3 regions of the Paenibacillus sp. FSL R10-2748 genome follow, and region 1 is predicted to be linked to each of the others. Evidence: riboswitches for the same ligand, from Rfam matches in the RefSeq annotation. Region 1 holds a riboswitch; each other region holds the start of a gene.

Region 1 (7,330 bases):
CAAAATGATGGATGTACTGGCGCGTATTCCGCAAAACCGTCTGTCTTCCCTGGTTGTTATTACGAAGGGATCAGCGATGGAAGTGCTTCAGGCAGATGCCCCGATTGAGCAATATCCGGCAGAAATGGTGCGTGAGCTCAACTATTCCTATATGAAAAAACCTCGTTCTGTTAAGCTGCTGATAAATTCCGTCCTGCTGGATGGTATTGACCCGGTGGTGCCGGTGATGTCTCTGGTGAAGAATGGCCCCTCTAATCTTAAAGACAAGAAGACAAATATTCAGGTCGATGGGCTAGCTGTATTTCGGAAAGACAGGTTAACAGGGATTATAGATAACCACCTCAGTCGATTCCTGCTTTTGGGTATGGAGCAAGCCAAGGAGACAGAAATATTTATCCACCCTCCCAAAGGTAGAGGCTACATATCTGTACACCTCATCGAAAATAATGTCCATATCAAGCCATATATTCGTGGGAACGATATTCGCATGACCGTTCATATGAACTGTAACGGGAATGTGAAGGAAAATGAGACGGATTTCGATATTTCCAACGAGGAAAATTTGAAGTGGCTGGAACAGCAGACAGCCGAGGAAATTAAGAGGGAGCTGGGAGAGGGTGTCAAGGTGATCCAGCAAAAATATCACTCAGACGTACTTGGTTTGGGCCGGGCTATTATTACGAGTCATCCGGATGAATGGGAACGGATTAAACCTCAATGGGATCAACTGTATCCCAAGGTGGAGGTCACTATAGATCCGGTCGTGCATATTGAAAATATCGGTGCGGTCACCAAACCATTCGGGGTCAAAAAGGAGCAAATCCAGAATGAATAAAGTATTTCTATTACCTTTATTGCTGGCTATGCTCTTCATGTATCTGATTGACCGCAAAAGTATTAGGGATGCGCCTGCCGTCAATCGCTGGATCTCACGCGTATTGTATGTCATTAGCATTGGTGTCTGGATTTACGGAACATCAACGAAGAGCACTGTTTATGTGGCTACATGGCTGGCCCGTTTTATTGACATGTGGCTCCCCCCTACGTTGTAAATCGTGTAATGGATGCCTGCGGGCAAAAGGAGGATGTACCTGCATGAGACAGTTCACAACCAGACAAATCGTGCTGCTTGGTGTATTGATGGAGGTCGCTATTACCCTTATACATGCTCCGGCGCAGGCAGCAGATTACGCGAATCAACATGCCTACTGGACATGTGTAATTGCAGCTATCGTGCTATGCTTGCCGATTTGGGCCATGTTGAGACTCAAGCGGCGTTTTCCTGATCAGGACCTGATGCAGGCCATGGTGAGCTCTCACCCTGTGCTAGGACGTATGCTGCTTGCAGTCTACCTTATTTTATTTCTGATCATTTTTGCACGGGATTTGAGAGTTATCACGGATTTGGTGGAGGTTGTACTTTTGCCGCTGACTCCGATTGTTGTCGTATCTCTTATTTTGCTTTTGACTCTGGCGTTTATGGCCAAAGGCGGAATAAGCACCATCGTGAATATGACCGAGATTTTTGTACCTTTGTTGATTCTGACGCTGCTGACCATGCCGCTTTTTTTCGGGCGTAATATGGATTTTTCGGTACTGAGACCCTATTTACATCCGGAAGTAGATGGAGTGATCAAGGGCAGCTGGCGCATGCTGGGATATATGGCCGATATCATGATGGTTCCCTTTGTGATTTCTGGGAAGAGCTATAATGGGCGTAGTGCGTGGTATGGGCATTTGCTCGGAACCGCATTTCTGACCATGCTGATGTTGCTGTCGGAGTTGGTTATTGGTGTTCCTATCTTGTCCCGGCTATTTTATCCATCCTATGAACTAGTGCGTCAATTGCAGCTAACGGACTTTCTGGATCGGTTCGACTTGTTCGTGGCAGCACTGACTGTACCGACCTTTCTTACGAAGATTGGGGTTGACCTGTACGTTACCAGTTTGGCAGTAAAGCGTATGTTTGCCCATGCATGGGGAAGTCTGATGGTTTGGCCCGTAGGTTTGTTGGGTTACGTCTGTTCGTTTATGCTGTTCTCCAACATCGTGCAAATTTATGATTTCAGCCGGGAGTGGACCGCGGTGATGATCATTTTTTTTGTTATCATGCCCTTGTTGCTATGGATGTTGCTCCGACCCAAATCTAAAGGGAGAGGCGGAGATGATAAGGCATCTAACGGAGAGCGGGATAGCAGTAGTCAGAAAGAAAGCCAGCATGGAGGCAGAACAGGACACGACCACTTATAAGATTACTGTATTTATCGGAAAAGTAATTCTTATTTGTCTTTTACCCCTCTGATTGTATACTTGGTAGAAAGAAATACGACTTCTACAAGGGAGGCAACAGAATGGCACAACGCATGGCAGGTAAGAGAGTCGCTCTTGCTGGTCCCCGTAAAGCAGAAGAAATGGCGCTGCTAGTTGTGAAGATGGGGGGTGAGCCAGTACAGCGCCCGGCCCAGGGCACCGTTTTTTTGGATGATATCGAGCTGCGCAACGCTGTTGTATCGTGGGTGAAGCACCCTCCGGACTGGTACATCTTCACGACAGGTATGGGGCTGGATGCCTTGTTCGATATGGCAGAGGATATGGGCGTGGCCGAGCAGATTATGGAGTTGCTGCAATCCTCCAACATTGCAGCGCGGGGCTACAAGACGGTCAATGGACTCAAAAAGCGTGGCTTTACGCCAGCAGTACGAGACGAGGACGGAAGTTTGATCGGATTGACAGGAGCTTTCGCCCCATACGATCTGAAGGGGAAGGAAGTACTGTTGCAACTGCATGGCGATCCAGCTCCACGGTTGGTAAAGTGGCTGGACGAGCAGGGGGCAGTGACCCGCCAGGTACTTCCTTATAAGCATATCCCACCTGAGGAAGCAAAATTGCAGGCGTTACTGGAGGATGTTATCCATCGTAATGTTGATGCTGTTACGTTTACAAGTGGTCCGCAAATCCGATTTTTGGCCCAATATGCCAGAGAGCAAAATCGAATCGAGGAGTTACTGGAAGCTTTTCGTGAGGATGTGATTGCTGTATCCGTAGGGAAGGTGACTGCACAGTCCATTGTGGAAGAAGGGATTGACCGAGTCGTGTTTCCAACCGAAGAGCGCATGGGCGCGATGATGGTGGAGCTGGGTAAATATTTTGAACATAACGATTCGGTGCATGGCTGTGGTCTGAAGATCGTGAATGGTCATTGAAATGAGATAGAAATTATAAATGCAGTATGCTAAAAAATGAACTTATATTTTGGGATACAGAGTAAAATAAAGATAAGGGCCTACGAGGTCTTTATCTTTTTTTGTTGGACATGCATCGACAAAGATTTTTGTTATAGCGAAAATGTTTATCTAATATAATGAATAAGTTTCGATGCATGATACTTAGGACAGGAGCTGAGACGTTAATGAATTCTATTTGCGTATTTGCCGGGTCCAGACCTGGACATTCATCGGTATATGTTGAGGCTGCAGGCAAGCTGGGGGAAGCCATGGCTCGCCATCATATCCGTCTGATCTATGGTGGCTCTAGCAGGGGGCTGATGGGAGAGGTGGCGGATGGAATGCTGGCGGGTGACGGTCAGGTCACTGGCATTATGCCCACCCTATTATTTGATGCAGAGATCATTCATCGGGGAGTTACCGAATTTATTGAGGTAGCAAGCATGCATGAGCGTAAAGCGGCAATGAGCGAGATGGCCGATGCGTTTATCGCTCTTCCGGGTGGCTTGGGAACCTTCGAGGAGCTATTCGAGGTATTGTGCTGGGCGCAAATCGGGATTCATCGCAAGCCCATTGGGCTGTTGAATGTGAATGGATATTTTGACCCGTTAGTAGAAATGGTGCGTCATAGCGTGCAAGAAGGGTTTACCGGGGCCGAGCACCCAGCGTTATTAAGTATCTCTGCGGACCCGGACGAATTGCTACATATGTTAAAAAATAAAGCAGAGAACTTGAAATAAAGCGTTTTTCGTGCTTGCACAACTGATTGAGGCAAGGTTATGATAAGACCCATAATCAAATAGCGGACAGACAAGGTGCCTTTGCGGTTGAGCAAAGGGTAACAGGGAATCGGGTGCAAATCCCGAGCGGTCCCGCCACTGTAAGGAAGAGGATTTTTTAAAATGGTCACTCGTGAAAAACGGGGAAGACGAAAGAATCCGTTGATGCCAAGCCAGGAGACCTACCTTGATCTGTATGCACCGTTAACCTTCGCGGAGAGGATGGGTGTACGAAATCAGGAAATCAGGCACACGTTGCTTTTTCCATGTTGGCTAGAGGTTTGCGTGGATTTGAACGTGCAGCAGCGTTTGAAGCGTAAACAGTCAGATGGAAAACAACGGCAGGCTGGAGGAAGACAAATAGTGTCTTCTTACGCTGTTTGTTCGTCTGATGAGAGATGCGTACATAGAAACCCCATCCGGGCAGGATGGGGTTTTTTCGAGTTACACGATGTGCATAAATCATTGAAATAGATAGCATAGCTGCCCTGAAAAGGATGAATAGGAGGAGCACGATGAGCCCATTAGGAAAATTGCTGGTGATTGGATTTGGACCAGGAGATATGGAACATATCACAAAACGGGCGCTGGATGCGCTGGCCGAAAGTGAGGTCATTATCGGCTACAATACCTACGTTGATTTGATCCGTCCGTTGTTGAACGGACAGGAGATTGTACGCACAGGAATGACAGAGGAAGTGAGCCGTGCACAGGAGGCGGTTCGCCAAGCAGAGATGGGCAAGAAGGTAGCTGTCATTTCCAGTGGAGATGCGGGAGTCTATGGTATGGCAGGGCTGGTGTATGAGGTGCTGATGCAAAAAGGCTGGCGACGCGAGGACGGGGTTGAGGTAGAAGTCGTACCGGGGATCTCGGCTATTCAGTCCTGTGCATCACTGTTGGGGGCGCCAGTTATGCATGATGCGTGCACGATCAGTCTGAGTGATCATCTGACCCCATGGGAAACGATTGTGAAGCGCGTAGAAGCAGCGGCTTCGGCCGATTTTGTGATTGCATTATACAACCCGCGCAGTGGTCGGCGTACCCGCCAGATTGTGGAGACGCAGTCCATTTTGCTGCGTTACCGCGATCCGCAAACTCCAGTCGGGTTGGTGAAAAGTGCTTATCGTGAACGTCAGCAAGTTATTGTAACGACGCTGGAAGATATGCTGAACCATGACATTGGGATGCTGACGACTGTAATCATCGGCAATTCCTCGACGACAGTGTATGACGGCTTGATCGTGACTCCGCGCGGATATCAGCGCAAATACACATTAGATGCGACCGAGCAGGCACTCAAGCCGCACCAGCGTCTCCGCACGGAAGCGGAGCCGTGGTCGCTGGGCGCACAAGAGGATACACCGCAGGCAAGCGCAGCCCCGACTACGCCCGCTGGACCCTCCGCGAGCGGCGCTGCGGTTGCGACGCAGGCACGCCCGCAAGCGATGGCTGCCGTGCAGGCAACGAATGCTGTGCAAACCGGCGCAGCCCCGGCATCGCTGGCGGCAGAGGCACTAAGCCGCCTCGCTGTCGGCGGCAAGCTGCCTGGCGCAGCCAACGCTCGCTGGAGCGGGCAAGCGCCTACCGCCGAGAGCACCGCCGGAACGTCAGCGGTGGCCGGAGCGGGGGCTACGGCTGGAATGGCGACAGGCGGCTTTGGCAAGCCTGCGCTGTTTGAGGTGGGCGTTTCCCCGGGTGTGGGAAACAAGAAGTTCACCGCTCGTCAGATGGCGCTGCTCGCCGAGGTAGCGGGTGATGACGGCGAGCTGGAATACACGCCAGATCATCAGATCGTGCTGCGCGTGCCGTGTGCAGACCCCGAGGAACTGGTCGGACGGCTGCGGGATGAACGATTCATTGTCATGCCGATTGGCGATGTGTTTAAGGTGAAGGCGTGCGACTTCTGTAATATGGAGAAGGATGACGCTGTACCTGTGGCTGAGCATCTACAGGTTGTACTTGGCGGATTACAGGCACCCAAGGAAACGAGTATTGCATTGAACGGATGCGGTATGGCTTGCTATGGAGCGGTGCTGGAGGATATCGGAATCGTCTATCGCAAGGGAGGATACGATCTCTTCCTCGGCGGCAAAAAATTCGGCCGCAATGCTCATGCTGCTCAGCCTGTAGCGGAAGGAATTCCGGGTGATCAGATTACTGATATCGTGGAGAACGTCATTGCTGAATATAAGGAAAAAGGGCATCCGAATGAGCGTTTTCATAAATTTTTTAAACGTGTAGGTGTCGTTGCGGGTTTCCGGCATGAAGATGCACCAGCAACGGTAGAAGTGAATGCGGTTTGTGGTGATTAATGGAATGAAGGCCTGATGAACTGGATACAAGCATATATATAAAATAGGGCGTCATGCAGGTTATCCCTATTAAAGAGGAGGAAAAAACAGCAGTGGATGCAATATTGTTGGTTGGACATGGAAGTCGGGACCCGGAGGGGAACCAGGAGCTGCTGGAATTTGCACAGGCAGTGGCAGACCGGGTACCGGATATGTGCGTGGAAACCTGTTTCTTGGAGTTGGCACGTCCCAGCATTGCTGAAGGGATGCAAACATGTGTGGAGAAAGGGGCGACGCGTGTCGTTCTTATTCCGATTATCTTGTTCGCAGCGGTACATGCCAAAATTGATATTCCGATGGCTATTGACCGGGCAAAAGCAAAATATCCGCAGGTGGAATTTGTATACGGACGCCCGATTGGCGTTCACGAGAAAATCGTCAGCATTCTGCAAAGCCGCTTGAAAGAGGCCCGTCCGGTTGCGATTCCAGCGGGAATGAATAGCGCTGTAGAGGCATTTCCCGAGGTATCCGACGAAGAAACGGCGGTACTTGTGTTAGGACGCGGAAGTAGCGATCCAGATGCGAACAGTGACTTTTTCAAAATCACCCGTATGCTGTGGGAGCAGCTTTCTTATACGTGGGTAGAGAGCAGCTTTATCGGTGTGACGCAGCCTTCTTTTCCCGATGGATTGGAGCGTTGTGTACGATTGGGGGCCAAAAAGATTATCGTGCTTCCCTATTTTCTGTTCACGGGTGTGCTGATTAAGCGCATCGGAGAAATGACCCAGGAATTTGCCGAGGCTCACCCTACATTACAAGTGGAGATGGGCGGATATTTTGGTTTCCATCCCCAATTGATTGAACTGGTGCTGGAGCGAGCTAAGGAAGGCTTGTTTGGCAAGGTTACGGCCAATTGTGATAACTGCCAGTTCCGTCTGGAGGCGCAGGAGCACCACCATCATCACCACGATCACCATCACGATCATGATCACCATCATGAGCATGAGCACGACCATGAACATCATCATCATGCACA
Region 2 (7,330 bases), on a different contig from region 1:
GCGATTCAGCAGGCGCTTGGACAACGCGGAATTCTTATACGTAGCTGTGCTATGTATCCGGGACTGACGACGAGCCATTTTCGAATTGCGGTCAAGGATGCAGAAGCCAACGACAGGCTGCTGTCTGTATTGGGTGAAGTGCTGGAGGAGGAGCAGCGGCGTGACAGTTAGCTTGATTATCCTGGCAGCCTATCTTTTGGACAGGCTGATCGGTGACCCGAGGTGGTTGCCGCATCCAGTCATCGGTATGGGACATGCCATTTCAGCATTGGAAAAAGTGATTCGCCGCCAGGCCCGAAGTGACCGGGGGTTGAAACGTGCGGGTATACTGCTTCCACTCATTGTGGCGGGAGGCTCCTTTACGCTCGCCTGGGCGCTATTGCACTTGCTTGCCTGGATCCATCCGTGGTTGTCTGTCGGCGTAGAAATGGTGCTGATTGCGACCACGATTGCTTCCAAAGGACTAAAGGACGCAGGAATGGCAGTATACCGAGCGTTGCAGGCGGATGACCTGGCTGCGGCACGGCGGGAGCTGGGCATGATAGTTGGGCGGGATACGCAACAGCTTGATGAGCCTGAGATTGTACGCGGTACGGTTGAAACGGTCGCTGAAAATATCGTGGACGCGATTATTTCCCCGCTTTTTTATGCCCTGATCGGGGGAGCACCCTTGGCGCTGGCTTATCGTGCTGTGAATACGCTCGATTCCATGGTTGGCTATAAAAATGAAAAGTATCTGCATTTAGGCTGGGCTTCAGCACGTCTGGATGATGTCGCTAACTACATTCCGGCACGCCTGACAGCGGCAATGCTTGTGGTAGCGGCGTGGATGTACAAGCGAGATGCTGCAAGAAGCTGGCGCACAGTCAAGCGAGACGCTCGTCTGCACCCAAGCCCGAACAGTGGCTTCCCGGAATCGGCTGTTGCTGGTGCACTGGGGATTCGTCTTGGAGGCTATAATGTGTATCATGGCGTGCGCTCCTTTCGTGCATACATGGGCGATTGGATACGACCGCTAGAGTCGAAAGATATACGGCATACGATCCAGCTGATGTTCGCCGTGTCCAGTATGTTTGTAGGATTGTGTTTGTTAGGAGCCGCAGGTTGTTTTGCCTTGGGATGGGTGCGGTGAGGAGTGACACACTGAATAATGATCGAGCAGGAAGTGACATTTCTTGAAACAAGATATAGCAGCAAAAAGGAGAGTAGAATACGCACAAAGTCCGAACTCACAGGAGGATAAGGTGCCGTATGATGCTAAAGAAGATCTGCATTGGGACATGGAACTCGTGTTAGTTCGTCACGGCACAACCTTATGGAACAAGGAACGTCGATATCTGGGACACTCCGACTTAGGTTTGCTACCGGGAGCAGAGCAGGAATTAAAGCCTTTGCAAGAAAAATTGCAAGGGCAGTCCTTTGCTCGAATCTATTGCAGCGATTTAATGCGATGTCGCCAGACCTTGCAGATCATTGTGCCAGAATCAGAATTGACGTCTGGAGATTCCCTATCTACTATGTCTCCTATGATGGAACCACGTCTGCGAGAGCTTCATTTTGGCGAGTGGGATGGAAAAACGTATGACATGCTCAAGGATGTGTCTTTGTATCGCGCTTGGATTGATGAGCCACAACGGATAACCCCTCCTGGAGGAGAGTCTTGGACAGATTTTGTGAATCGTCTACGGAAATTTCTTGACTCTCTGTATGAATGGCGTGTTGCTATGGAAGTTCAACCCATGGGTTTGACTGCTGCGCCGCTCTCTGTTTTGGTCGTTACGCATGGTGGCGTAATTCGTCAGTTGGCTTGCATGCTGATACCGGGTCATGATTTTTGGAGTCTGAATCCGAGGCCGGGAGAAGCATTTAGGATTCAATTGAGGCTGGCAGGACGGCACAATTACATAGCAGAAATGCTTCCTCATTAGGTTAGACACCTGCGGATAAAGAGGCTGTTTGGGTTGTAAGCCGCCTCTTTTTAACCTATAATCATCAAGTAAAAGAACGGCTTGACTACCACTTATCAAATATCCAGCAGACGAGGTCGGCGCAGCGTGATGAAACTATGGTTTCCCTTGCCTGCGCTGTTAAAAGGGAAGTCGGTGTGAGTCCGGCGCGGTCCCGCCACTGTAAATGGAAACATGCCCGTTAGTCCTGCTTTATGTGCTACTAAGCATATGAAAGAATTTCAGGACATGCATCTTACCATAAGTCAGGATACCTGCCCGTCCGCCTGTCACCATAATCCTTCGAGGAAAGGATGACGTGTTCGCAGTGACTGTCCATGCGGAAAGAAGCTGCCGCCTGCGCACGATCTGCGCTAACGTGACCCCTGTGTCCTGATATGAGGATGCGGGGGTTTTTTGATAGGAAAAGAAGGCTGGATTTAGAAGATATCTGATGATGCTCAAGTAACGCTCTTAACGATTTTTTTTATGAAGGGGTGCAAATCATGGCAGGAAAAAAAATAAAGGTTTGGACAACAGGTCTATTGGTTCTGATTTTGGCAGTTGTGCTGAGTGCATGTGGCGCTAATGGGAAAAATGCTGAAAATAAAGAGAATCAGACTTCTTCACAGCAGCCAGGAAAGACCGTAACCGCACAAGAGCCTCCGGGCAAAACAGTTTACCCACTCACGGTTAAGGATACAACAGGACAGGAATTTACATTCAAAAAAGCGCCGGATAAAATCGTTTCCGTCTCCCCGGCAGAAACCGAGGCGCTGTTCGCCATCGGGCTGGATAAGGAAATTGTTGGCGTCTCCGACTACTCTGATTACCCGGAAGCAGCTACGAAAAAGCCTAAAGTGGGCGGTATTATGAAACCGAACGAAGAGGCGATCATTGCTGCTAACCCGGAAGTCGTTTTTGCAGGGATATCACTTAGTGAACAGGCTACGACCAAGCTGCGCGACATGGGAATTATGATTTTTAAAACGGAACCGAAGACAGTTGAAGATGTCATGGCTAACATCGAATTGTATGGGAAAATCACCGATCATCAGAAAGAAGCGAGAGCGGTGACTGACAAGATGAGAGCAGATGTAGCTGAAGTGAAAGAAGGAATTAAAAATATCGGTAAAGGTCAGAAGCTGCGGGTATACGTCGAGTTTTCACCAGGCTGGACAGTTGGTAAAGGCGAGTTTATGGACGAGCTGATTACGTTGGCGGGCGGCGAAAATGTAGGCGCCACGCAGAAGGGGTGGTACCAAATTAGTGAGGAAAATATTATTGCTGCGAACCCTGACGTGATTTTGTACAGCAAAAGTGTCAAGGACGACAAAACTGGTCAAACGCTCGGTGAAATCATTAAAGCTCGCAGTGGATGGGATCAAATATCGGCTGTTCGCCACAACCGGGTGTTTGCCGTGGATGATAATTTGATCAGTCGTCCGGGTCCACGTGTAACGGAAGGTCTCAAGGAAGTGGCCAAGGGCGTGTATCCTGAAATTTTCAAATGAACCGTAAACTGATCGGCTTTGGAGGAACAGGTCTTGTCCTGCTGTTACTGACGCTGCTGCTCTGTCTTGGCATCGGCTCGGCCAAGCTTCCGGTCAGCCAGGTCACGGGCATTCTGGTTAACCACCTTCCGTGGTTAGGCGATACGTTTACACCGGATTGGAATACATCCTCAGAGCAGATTATTTTGAAGGTCAGATTGCCACGAGTGTTACTGGGAATGTTGGTAGGGGCAGCGCTGGCGCTGGCGGGAGCCGGATTTCAGGGTGTGCTGCGTAATCCTTTGGCTGATCCGTATACACTGGGGGTATCCTCGGGGGCTTCGGTAGGAGCGGCAGTACTGATTTATTGGGGCCTTCAATTTTCATTTGTTGGCATATGGACGCTGCCGTTAGTGGCATTTACGACCGGAATGCTGACGCTGTGGATGGTGCTGACGTTGGCACGGGAAGGTAGAAAAATCCCGACACAAAGTCTCATTTTGTCGGGTGTGGTGATGCAATCCTTTCTGGGGGCGGTTGTTTCCTTTCTGACAGCCATGTCGAAGGAGACGGTCAATGAAATATTGTACTGGACGATGGGAAGTCTTAGTCTGCGCGGTTGGTCATATACAGGAATCCTTTTACCTTATGTGGTCATAGGACTGGTATTTCTATGGAACCGGGCACGTGTGCTGAATATTTTGGCTTTGGGTGAACGTCAGGCGGCTCACATGGGAGTTCATGTAGATGCGACGAAGCTATCTGTTCTGATCATTTCCACGCTGCTGACAGCAGCCGCTGTCTCGGTATGTGGAGTGATTGGCTTTGTGGGACTCGTTGTACCGCATATCATTCGTCTGGTGACAGGGCCTGATTACCGGATGATTGTTCCATTATCTGCGCTCGGTGGAGCTATTTTTATGGCTTGGGCAGATACGGCGGCTCGCACGTTGTTAGCCCCCACGGAAATTCCTCTGGGCGTGATGACGGCCTTTGTTGGGGCACCGTTCTTCGCATATCTCCTGTACCGGAACAAGAAGCTGCGCAGGGGGGAAATGCTGTGACAGAACAAAGTGAATCACAGAAGGTACATGATCGGGCGTTAGAGGTAGCGGGTCTAACACGTGCCTATGGAGAGTTCCATGCGTTAAAGAATATAAGCTGGAGCGTCGACGAAGGAACTTGGTGGGGGATAATTGGTCCGAACGGCAGTGGAAAATCCACCTTGCTGCATTTGCTTTCCGGTGTAGATCAGCCAACTTCGGGAAACGTTCATATCTATGGCAAAAAGGTCGGTAGCTACAGCAGAAAAGAGCTTTCCCGACTCATAGCCGTACTCCAACAGGAAGGGCTTCCTCCAGTGGGATACACCGTCAGGGAAGTCGTAGAAATGGGACGTTTTCCTCATCAGGACTGGCTAGGCAGGGAAAAGGGTGTTGATGTGGAGGCGATCACGGATCGCGTGCTAGAGCGATTGGGTCTTACCACGCTGGCGGACAGAGCATTGGACCGCTTGAGTGGGGGACAGCGACAGCGTGTAGCTTTGGCAAAAGTAATGGTGCAGGAGCCACGAATATTGCTGCTGGACGAGCCTACGACCTATCTGGACTTGCGCTATCAGCTTGAATTTATGGAACTGTTGGCAGATTGGCGCCAAGAAACGGGTGTGACGATTATTGCGGTCTTGCATGATCTTAACTTGACAGCCCAATTTTGCGAAGATTTGCTTGTACTCAAAGATGGAATGGTTGAAGGATTGGGAGCTTCATCGAAGTTATTAACCGAGGATCGGATTCGACGAGTATACGGTGTTGAGCCTGTGATGCTTCCGCATCCCGATAGCGGTGTGCCGCAGCTCTTGCTGCGCAGGAGTGCTTCGGATACAGCAGATTAAATAAACGATGAAACACACTTAAAAAGAGCAGGGAGTGGAAGTTATGAACAACAAGCTGCGTCAGCTGATCGATAGCATTGCCCAGCCGGATGGGGTGGCGGCCTCGGCAGCTTCAGCCCATTTGGACCAATTAACAAAGCCACCGGGAAGTCTTGGAAAGTTGGAAAGTGTGGCCATCAAGCTAGCAGGAATTACAGGAGTGGACAAGCCTGAATTTGATCGTAAAACGGTTATGGTCATGGCTGCGGATCACGGGGTGTGTGAAGAGGGAGTCAGTGCCTTTCCGGCTGAGGTTACACAGCAAATGCTGTATAACATGCTGTCAGGTGGCGCGGCAATTAATGTGCTGGCACGCCATGCGGGCGCAGATGTCAAGGTGGTAGATGTTGGCGTGAATGCGGATGTCGCTCACGCGAATCTGGTGGACCGTAAGGTACGCATGGGTACTTCGAATATAGCTAAAGGGCCAGCGATGCTGCGTACAGAAGCGGAACAGGCGGTTTTGGCCGGAGCAGAAGCCGTAGCAGAAGCGGTCAAAGGTGGCACACGGCTATTCGTTACCGGAGAGCTGGGCATCGGGAATACGACAGCCAGCGCTGCGGTCGTATGTGCTCTCACCGGACTGGAGCCGGAAGTTATCGTAGGCCGGGGGACGGGTGTAGATATGGCTGGGCTTACCCGTAAAATATCGGTTGTCTGCCGCGCATTGGACGTGAACCAGCCAGATGCAAATGATGCGTTCGACGTACTCACTAAGGTCGGCGGTCTAGAGATTGCCGCCTTGGCAGGAGTCATCCTCGGGGCAGCCGCACATCGCTGTCCAGTTGTGTTGGACGGCTTTATTTCAGGCGCAGCCGCCCTCGTAGCGCGTGCACTTGCGCCTGCTAGCGCTGCGTACATGCTTGCATCGCACGCCTCGGACGAGCGCGGGCACGCGGCGGTGCTCCGGCAGCTCAAGCTGGAGCCCATGCTTCATTTGGACATGCGGCTCGGGGAGGGCACAGGCGGTGCGCTTAGCTTGCACCTGATTGATGCGGCGTGCCGCATTATGCGCGAAATGGCGACCTTTGCCGATGCAGGCGTATCGGACGGTCAGGGAGCCGCGCAGCGATGAAAGCGCTCGTGACTGGCGGGGCACGCAGCGGGAAAAGCGGCTTTGCCGAGCGATTATGCATGTCGCGCGCGCCTGGCGCCTGCTACATTGCAACGGCGCAAGCCTATGACATGGAGATGAAGGAGCGCATCGCCCTTCATCGGGTCCAGCGCGAGTCTGCCGGATACGACTGGCAGACGCTGGAGGAAGCGCAGGCGCTGCCGGAGCTGCTGCGACGGCTTGGCGGCGATCAAGCGTCGCAGCCATCACCCGCGCCTATGGTGCTAGTCGACTGCCTGACCCTGTGGCTGTCGAACGTGCTGCTGGCCGCAGGCGAGGACGGCGAAGCTGCGTCCAGAGCTGCCATTAATGAACTGGCGGCAGCTGTGGAGCAGTATCCGGGGCAGCTCGTCATCGTGACCAACGAGGTTGGTGACGGTATTGTGCCCGAATATCCGCTTGGTCGGCTGTATCGGGATTTGAGTGGGGTAATGAATCAGCGGATTGCCCGTCTTTGTGATGAAGTATTTTTGGTGACGGCGGGCATTCCCGTAGAACTCAAACAGTTGGAATATAAGCTATGAGCCGCGAACGTCAGGCTGTTGCTGCGGCTTTTCAATTTTTAACGCGTCTTCCGGTGAAGGCGGAATTGGATTTTTCCCCGGATTTGCTTAAACGCAGTGCAAGTTATTATCCGCTGGTCGGAGTGGTTATTGGCATCATTGTCTGGGGCTTTGCGGCGCTTACTTCTATGGTGTTGCCGCCGTTGCCGTGTGCGATTCTTACGCTTGTTGTCTGGGTTTGGTTGACGGGCGGATTGCATTTGGACGGGTGGATGGATGCGGCTGATGCCTTGTTCAGCTACCGATCCCGTGAGCGGATGCTGGAGATTATGAAGGATAGC
Region 3 (7,330 bases), 250 kb from region 1:
ATTCATCGAACAAGATAATATCCGGCTCCACCGCCAACGCTCGGGCAATACATACCCGCTGTTTTTGCCCGCCACTCAGCTGTGCTGGGTATTTTTCCAGACTGTCAGCCTCCAATCCTACTGATTCCAATAGAGACAGACAAATATCCAGCGCCTGCGCTTTTCGCTCAGGAAAATAGTTGTGGATCGGCTCCATTAAAATATCTCGAATGGTCATACGAGGATGCAATGAGGAGGACGAATCCTGTGCAACCAACTGGATTCGCTTGTACAGCTGAACGTCCTTCGTCTTTTCGAAATGTATAGGCTGATGATCCAGCCAAATCTCCCCTGAGGTCAACGACTCCAGCCCTAGAATACATTGTGCCAGCGTGCTTTTGCCACTTCCACTTTCTCCAACCAATCCAAGACACTCCCCCTGCCGTAACTCCAGACTCACCTTCTTCACGGCCTGCTCGCTATCTTGCGTGCTGAACCAGCCTTTTCTCCGTTTGCGGACAGGGTATGCTTTGGTCACATTCTTCAATTCCAGCATCACTGGTGCATCCTTCCTTCCGGGCTCATCTCCAACACTCGATCTGCTATGCGGCTCATACCTTGGCGATCATGTGAAATCAACAATATGGTGAGATCAAAGTCTTCTCTCAATTGTTGCAGCAATGCCAAAACCTTGTCGCGGTTGATAACATCCAACGCCGTAGTAGGCTCATCGGCAATAAAAAGGCTTGGACCTGAGCTTAACATTGCAGCCAGCAGCACCCTTTGACACATGCCTCCGCTTAGTTCAAAAGGATATGACGACAAAATATGCTCAGGATCTGTAAACCCAACCTTGCGGAGCAGAGAGCGCAAATAGGCCTCCCGCACTGGAGTAGCGCCTCCTCTGGCTATCTCCATGGCACGGATCAGCATCCGCCGCATCCGTGGCAGCACGCCCAGCGGGTGAACTTGCTGCGGTGCAGTGTGGGATGGGGCAGCACCAGCGTGCCCCGGCTCCATCTGGTCGTGCGGCATCCGACGCCGCCCGTGCAGTCTAAGCGTATCCATCAGCTGGGCGCGGACAGTCCGGATCGGATTCAACCCGCTCAGCGATTGTTGAATGAGCAGGGCAATATCCTCTCGGCGCAGCCTTTGCCAGCGCCGTTCCTGGAACGGGAGAGTGTCTTCCCCGTTATAGTAGATACGCCCTTGCGTAACACCGATACCTGGCTCCAGCATGCCTGCGATTGCGTGTGCGGTCAGACTCTTGCCGCATCCGCTCGGTCCGGTCAGGGCCACAATCTCCCCTGAATATATGGAAAAGCTCACATCCCGCAGCAGTGGTTTGCTCCCACTTCCGCTTGCTCCTACGCCTGTGCGGCAGATTTCCAAATGTTCCACGTGTAACAACGGTTTTCGCCCTGCCACTTGTTCTATCGTATCCTTGCCCCCAAGGGCTATTTGATCTCCCACTATTTGGCCGCCCCCTTTTCCGAAAAGCGGTCGCCCAAAAGCTGGCAGGCAAGTGCGAATAGCATAATCGCCAAGCCCGGGAAAATCATGACATGCGGAGCCACCTGAAAATATGAGGTTGCATCATGCAGCATCACGCCCCACTCTGGCTTGGGCGGCTGTACACCCAGTCCAAGAAAGGATAGCCCCGCGATCATCAGCACCACGCGTCCGATATCCCATACCGCATAAACCAACAACTGCGGCAACGTTTGTGGCAATACATAACGTCTCAGTATACGTACGTGTGAATTGCCGGATAAACGGGCATACCGAACGTAGTCCTCCTGACAGGCTTTTTGAACCAGACTACGGATATACCGGACATAGCCCGCCCACCGTACCGCAATAATCGCAAGGGTCATGTTAACAAAACCCGGGCCCAAAATGCCCACAATTGCCACCGTTAAAATAATATCAGGAAAAGCCAATACGCCGTCGATTCCCCGCATAATCAGCTGATCCACGCGTCCGCGCACATAACCAATGAGCAACCCTATAGGTAGACTGAAGCACAGCGTAGCTACAGTAATTGCACATGCGATTAGCACGCTCGTCCGAATCCCGTAAATTAGCCGTGACAACACATCCCGACCCAGATGATCCGTACCGAAAGGATATTTCCGACTGGGTGGTGCCAGACGGTTCAAAAGATCCACTTGAAGAGGATCATGAGGAGCGACCCATGTAGCCAATAACCCAAGCAGCACGATCAGACCAAAAAGTACGCCTCCTGCCAGCAAGCTCCCTTGAAAGGAAAGCCGTATCTTTTTCATTTTCAGCTTCCCCCTTAACGCAAACGTAGCCTCGGATCTATCGCCGTCTGGACCAAATCCACCAAACACTGAACACCTACAATTAAAAATACGGCAAAAATAACATACCCCTGAATCACAGGATAATCTCGCTGGGTAATCGCATCTATAAAATACTTGCCTAACCCCGGCCATGAAAAAATGGTCTCGACGATGACATTACCTGCCAACATAAATGATAGATTGGTACCTAGCAGTGTAATCATAGGCAAAACCGCATGCTTAAATATCTCAAAAAACAGGATATGCATACGTGAAAAGCCTCGAGCCTTCGCTGCTTTCACAAAATTCCGGTCACCCAGCTCCAGCATTTGAGCGCGCAGTACACGGGCTTGCACCGCTCCCAAACCTGCGCCAAGAGTCAGCGCTGGGAGCACTAGATGTGTCCAGTCCTCCCTTCCCATGGATGGGAGCCAGCCCAAGCGAACGGAGAATAGATAGATCAACAGAAAACCAAGCCAAAAAGAGGGAATCGACGATCCCAGCAGGGCAAACAGCCTGCCCAGACGATCCAGTGGGCCGCTGATTTTTAGCGAGGCAGCCAGTCCCAGCCCCAGCGTAAGCACCGTCATGACGGCAAAGCCCGCAGCAGCTAGCTCCACAGTAGCAGGCAGTCTGTTCCATAGTTCGGCTAGCACGGATTCCTTGGATACATACGAGGTGCCCCAATGCCCCGTGAACACATCTCGCAGCCAGTTCACATATTGAATATGAAGCGGCTCGTTTAAGCCCAGTTCCTGCCGTAGCGTCGTCAACGCCTCCTCAGAGGCAGGGACATTATGCGCGGTGAGCAAAATAGTAGCAGGGTCACCAGGAGCGAGCCGCATCAGTACAAAAGTCAGCGTGGATACAACGAATACAATGATGAGCAGCTGCGCCACACGTTCCAGTATAAAACGAATCATAGGATACGCAGCTCGTTATTCCGTAATATCAGATTGCGCTGTAATGTAGTAATACTCGATCGGATGGGGTGTAAAACCCTCCACCCCTTTTTTCACACCAAACACATTATCAGGATGCACAATGAACGACTGTGGCAAATCCGCATTGATGATATCCAGCGCTTGTAGTGTCACAGCATTACGCTGCGCTGTATCCTTCGCCAGCTTCAAGCTGTTAAGAATACTCTCTAGCGGTTTGGAACTATACCGGCTTACATTGGCTTCACTTTTCGAAGAATAAAACATGTCCATAAAATATTGCGGCTCTCCTGTATGAGCAGTAAGCATGCTGTACATTGCAAAATCCCAATCGTTTTTGGTCAACGCCTCGTCGATATTTTCCACCTTGCGAATCTTGACCTGGATTCCCTCTTTCAGCAATTGGCTTTGGATGACCTCAGCCATAACAGAGAGCTCTGGACGCTGAGGGAAAGTCAGCAGCGTAACCTCGAACGGCTTGCCTTGCTTAGTCCATGTCCCTTGAGCGTCCTTCTGCCAGCCATCCTTCGTCAACAGCTGCTCTGCCGTTCCATCCAGCGCTTTACGCTCAACTTTACCGAAGGGAAGAATGCTCGGGAACGGACTGCTTGCTTCCGTACCGAAGCCCCTCATGACGGCGCTCACAATCGATGTGCGCGGAATCAGGCTGTCCACCACCTTACGGTTCGCCGCATCCTTGAATACTGGCGATTCCATATTGTACACGATCATATGGGTGCGCAAGGAGGGAGCCGACAGCACTTGTAGCTTGTCGTTCTTTTTCAGTACCTCTGCGTTATCAACTGGAATATCCGTCGCCACGTCCACCTCGCCGGATTGCAGCGCCATCAGGCGCGAATTCCCATCCGTAATGAACTTCATCGTCGCTTCAGCCAGTCGTGCCTTCTCGCCCCAATATCCGTCATAACGCTCTACGACCAAGGATTGGTCCTTGTTGAATGCTTTGATTTTAAAGGCGCCTGTCATCGCTGGGTAGCTCTGCTCATCTTTCATCGATGCCACATCCAGTACAATCGTCGATGGATCAGCTAGATTGGACACCAGCGCCGCGTTCGGCTGGTTTGTCGTGATTTTCAAAGCCAGCGGGCCGCTTACATCAATGGACTTCACATTCAGTAAATCCTTCGCCAGATGGCTTTTCTCGATAGAGCGCAGCAAAGACGCTTTTACACCTGCTGCATCCATACTCTTTCCATCATGAAAAGTGACTTTATCCTGCAAGCTGAACGTCCAAACTGTAGGACTATCCTGCTTCCACTCCTTTGCCAGCCAAGCCACAGGCTCCAGCTTTTCATTCAAACGTACCAGTGTCTCACCTGCACCGGATCGCATCACATCCCAGCTATTATCTCCGTGCGGGTCAACGCCTGACGGTTTCCATGTATACGCCATTATCAGCTTTTTACCTGTCGCTGTTTGTTGTGCTGACGCGTTTTCACCCTTGCCGGAGCTATCCGACGTCTTATTGCTGGTACATCCCGAAAGAGCCATAACTGCCAGAAATAGCATCACCCCTGTACATATCAACCATGAACGCCTACTACGATTGCTAATCATTCAAAGAATCCCCCTCTATCTTGTAAAATCATATAAACCTAACGCAAAACGCGAAAAAAGCATTCCGGACCACTTGATCAGCAGTCAGAAATGCTTTCATTATAAAATGTCAAAACTCACCTCGAAGCCAACTCCAAAAACATAGAAGGGATCAGATCGGTTTCAGACATTCCGTATGCAGCACGCCTAACCACCTCCCCAGCATCCCGTGGGTCTGACAGTGATGTCAAAACAGGCAGGTCTCCTGACTCCAGGCGCATCTTTCAGGCCTTCCCGGTTCTTCACAGTTCCAGTGGCTGTTCTGAAAGCTCCAGCAGTATCCTGCTGATGCCTGTATACAGTGGCGGGCCCGTGTCGGAATCAACCGAACTTCCCTTTTAAGTGAACACGCTCAACAACTATCCACATGGTCTCAACAAAACCCCGTACATAGAGTCGTCCGGCTCACACCTGTTTTCTTCCTTTATTTCTTTCCATTACGATCTTATTTTGTTGTCACAGGCTTGTCAATAAATGCTGCACAATAATTTAAATTTGAACGATGTGGCGAGAATGAAGGTGATGTCTATTCATTGCGTGCACGAAATGAACGTGCTAAAATTAGGTATATAGATAATCATCGTGTCCGTATACTAAAAAGAGTCTTCGCCGCGCCAACGGCAAAGACTCTTAGGACTTGAAAGGCTGTGGATCACCACCACGGCGCGCTGCATAACTAAATGTTAATGCAAACGAAACCCACCGTTAGGGGCCAACCTAATTACGCGGTGGGTTTTCGCTTGTTCCGAAATTTTCGACGTAGCCAGCGATAAAGTTTACGAATACTAAACACCAGGCTTAGTAACGTAACCATCCAACGCAACACATCGTAGCACGACACAAGGTTGACCATCGGCTTCACCCCCTTTCGGGAAGCTGCACCGTGGTCCGAAAACATCCACCACTATTCAAAATCCATAAGGTAAATTATACCACTGCCTCGCCCACTACTCTAGCAAATTCCTCTAGTAAATAAATCAACTTAAGAGCTAACTTTAGCGCCACTGCACAGTCGGACAGGGTCAATATCTATATGTCCCCAGACGGCAAGGGTTTATTTATCCCTAATCATCAAACCTTCTGTGGAACCTCCTGAACCGTCACGCCTTTGACCGATTCGCCCTGTTTTCTTGTCAAAACGATGTTCAAGACAATCGCTGTAATCGAACCCGAAACGATACCATTTTGCAACAGCATTTTAGCAAAGCTCGGCAGCTGGTCGAACATTTGCGGCAGAACGGCAGAGCCTAGGCCCACGGCAATGCTGCATGCTGCGATCAGCAGATTGCTTTCTTTCCGTAGATCCACTTCTGACAAAATAGACATGCCTGATGCAGCGACCGAGCCGAACATGACGATCATCGCCCCGCCCAGCACAGCGTTAGGAATCACTGTCGTTAAGGCAGCCAGCTTAGGAAGCAAACCAAGAACAACCATGATACCGCCCGCAGCAAAAATAACGTTTCGCGATTTGACGCGCGTGAGTGAAATCAAACCAACATTTTGCGAGAAAGCTGTATAAGGAAACGCGTTAAAAATACCCCCAAGCATAATCGCAAGTCCTTCGGAACGCAGACCATTGACGATCTGCTTCTGCTCCACCTTCTGATCAATCGCTTTGCCTACTGCCAAATAAACGCCTGTAGACTCAACCATACTGACAATATTGACGATAATCATCGTACAAACTGCCATAATGCTAAACTCTGGCTTACCAAAATAAAACGGCTGTGCAACACTCACCCATGAAGCCTCCGCCACGGGAGCAAAATGCACCATTCCCATTCCATAAGCAACCACTGTGCCCGCGAACAACCCAATAAGCACGGAAATCGAGCGCAAAAAGCCTTTTGCCAACCGATTCACAAGCAGAATAACCAGTAGTGTGACTAAGGCCAACAGTAAATTACGTGGCTGTCCAAAGTCCGAACTGCCCTGACCCCCTGCTACATTGTTCATCGCCACCGGAATAAGGGATAGACCGATAATCGTAACGACCGAACCTGTAACCACCGTCGGGAAAAAGCGTAGCAGCTTGCCATACAACGGTGCTGCTAACACCACAAATATACCAGACAAAATAATGGCACCATACGCTGTCGCTAAATTTGAGGTCGAAGCAATCGCGATGATGGGCCCTACTGCCGTAAACGTACAACCTAAAATGACAGGCAGTCTACTACCGAAAAAGCGTGTGCCCATAATCTGTAATAACGTAGCAATCCCGCAAGTGAACAGATCGGCAGCCACCAAATAAGCCATCTGGGCTGGCGTCAGGTGCAATGCTCCCCCTACAATTAGAGGTACAGCAATTGCTCCAGCGTACATCGCCATGACATGCTGGAAGCCCAGCGCGAATAACTTTTGTTTACTTAACATCCCACATTCTCCTTAACGGGAGGAATCACCGCGCCAGCTTCCTCTATAAAATGAACCTCGCCTGGTGCCATGGAAGCGATACGCGCAAGAGAGCGCACAGCAATG

Evidence for each region. A riboswitch is a leader RNA that binds a small molecule or an ion and turns the genes downstream of it on or off. The one in region 1 is predicted to bind cobalamin.
Region 2: linked by a shared signal. The riboswitch ahead of NSS66_RS04475 (ABC transporter substrate-binding protein) and the one ahead of cobJ (precorrin-3B C(17)-methyltransferase) in region 1 are both predicted to bind cobalamin.
Region 3: linked by a shared signal. The riboswitch ahead of NSS66_RS10850 (ABC transporter substrate-binding protein) and the one ahead of cobJ (precorrin-3B C(17)-methyltransferase) in region 1 are both predicted to bind cobalamin.

The regions. Positions count from the first base shown of each region.
Region 1 covers NZ_JBBOTK010000003.1:445,700-453,029, forward strand. The annotation lists gene NSS66_RS11950 (Ger(x)C family spore germination protein) at 1-835, shown strand, start outside; gene NSS66_RS11955 (hypothetical protein) at 828-1,052, shown strand; gene NSS66_RS11960 (GerAB/ArcD/ProY family transporter) at 1,096-2,250, shown strand; gene NSS66_RS11965 (uroporphyrinogen-III synthase) at 2,352-3,203, shown strand; gene NSS66_RS11970 (LOG family protein) at 3,410-3,964, shown strand; cobalamin riboswitch at 4,022-4,207, shown strand; gene cobJ (precorrin-3B C(17)-methyltransferase) at 4,519-6,315, shown strand; gene NSS66_RS11980 (sirohydrochlorin chelatase) at 6,408-7,330, shown strand, end outside.
Region 2 covers NZ_JBBOTK010000001.1:937,473-944,802, reverse strand. The annotation lists gene cobD (threonine-phosphate decarboxylase CobD) at 1-171, shown strand, start outside; gene cbiB (adenosylcobinamide-phosphate synthase CbiB) at 161-1,132, shown strand; gene NSS66_RS04480 (histidine phosphatase family protein) at 1,176-1,928, shown strand; cobalamin riboswitch at 2,050-2,243, shown strand; gene NSS66_RS04475 (ABC transporter substrate-binding protein) at 2,453-3,460, shown strand; gene NSS66_RS04470 (FecCD family ABC transporter permease) at 3,457-4,503, shown strand; gene NSS66_RS04465 (ABC transporter ATP-binding protein) at 4,500-5,333, shown strand; gene cobT (nicotinate-nucleotide--dimethylbenzimidazole phosphoribosyltransferase) at 5,377-6,447, shown strand; gene cobU (bifunctional adenosylcobinamide kinase/adenosylcobinamide-phosphate guanylyltransferase) at 6,444-7,010, shown strand; gene cobS (adenosylcobinamide-GDP ribazoletransferase) at 7,007-7,330, shown strand, end outside.
Region 3 covers NZ_JBBOTK010000003.1:194,782-202,111, reverse strand. The annotation lists gene NSS66_RS10870 (ABC transporter ATP-binding protein) at 1-538, opposite strand, end outside; gene NSS66_RS10865 (ATP-binding cassette domain-containing protein) at 535-1,452, opposite strand; gene NSS66_RS10860 (ABC transporter permease) at 1,452-2,267, opposite strand; gene nikB (nickel ABC transporter permease) at 2,282-3,211, opposite strand; gene NSS66_RS10850 (ABC transporter substrate-binding protein) at 3,227-4,807, opposite strand; gene NSS66_RS10845 (hypothetical protein) at 4,924-5,067, opposite strand; cobalamin riboswitch at 5,025-5,228, opposite strand; gene NSS66_RS10840 (nucleobase:cation symporter-2 family protein) at 5,918-7,225, opposite strand; gene NSS66_RS10835 (xanthine phosphoribosyltransferase) at 7,219-7,330, opposite strand, start outside.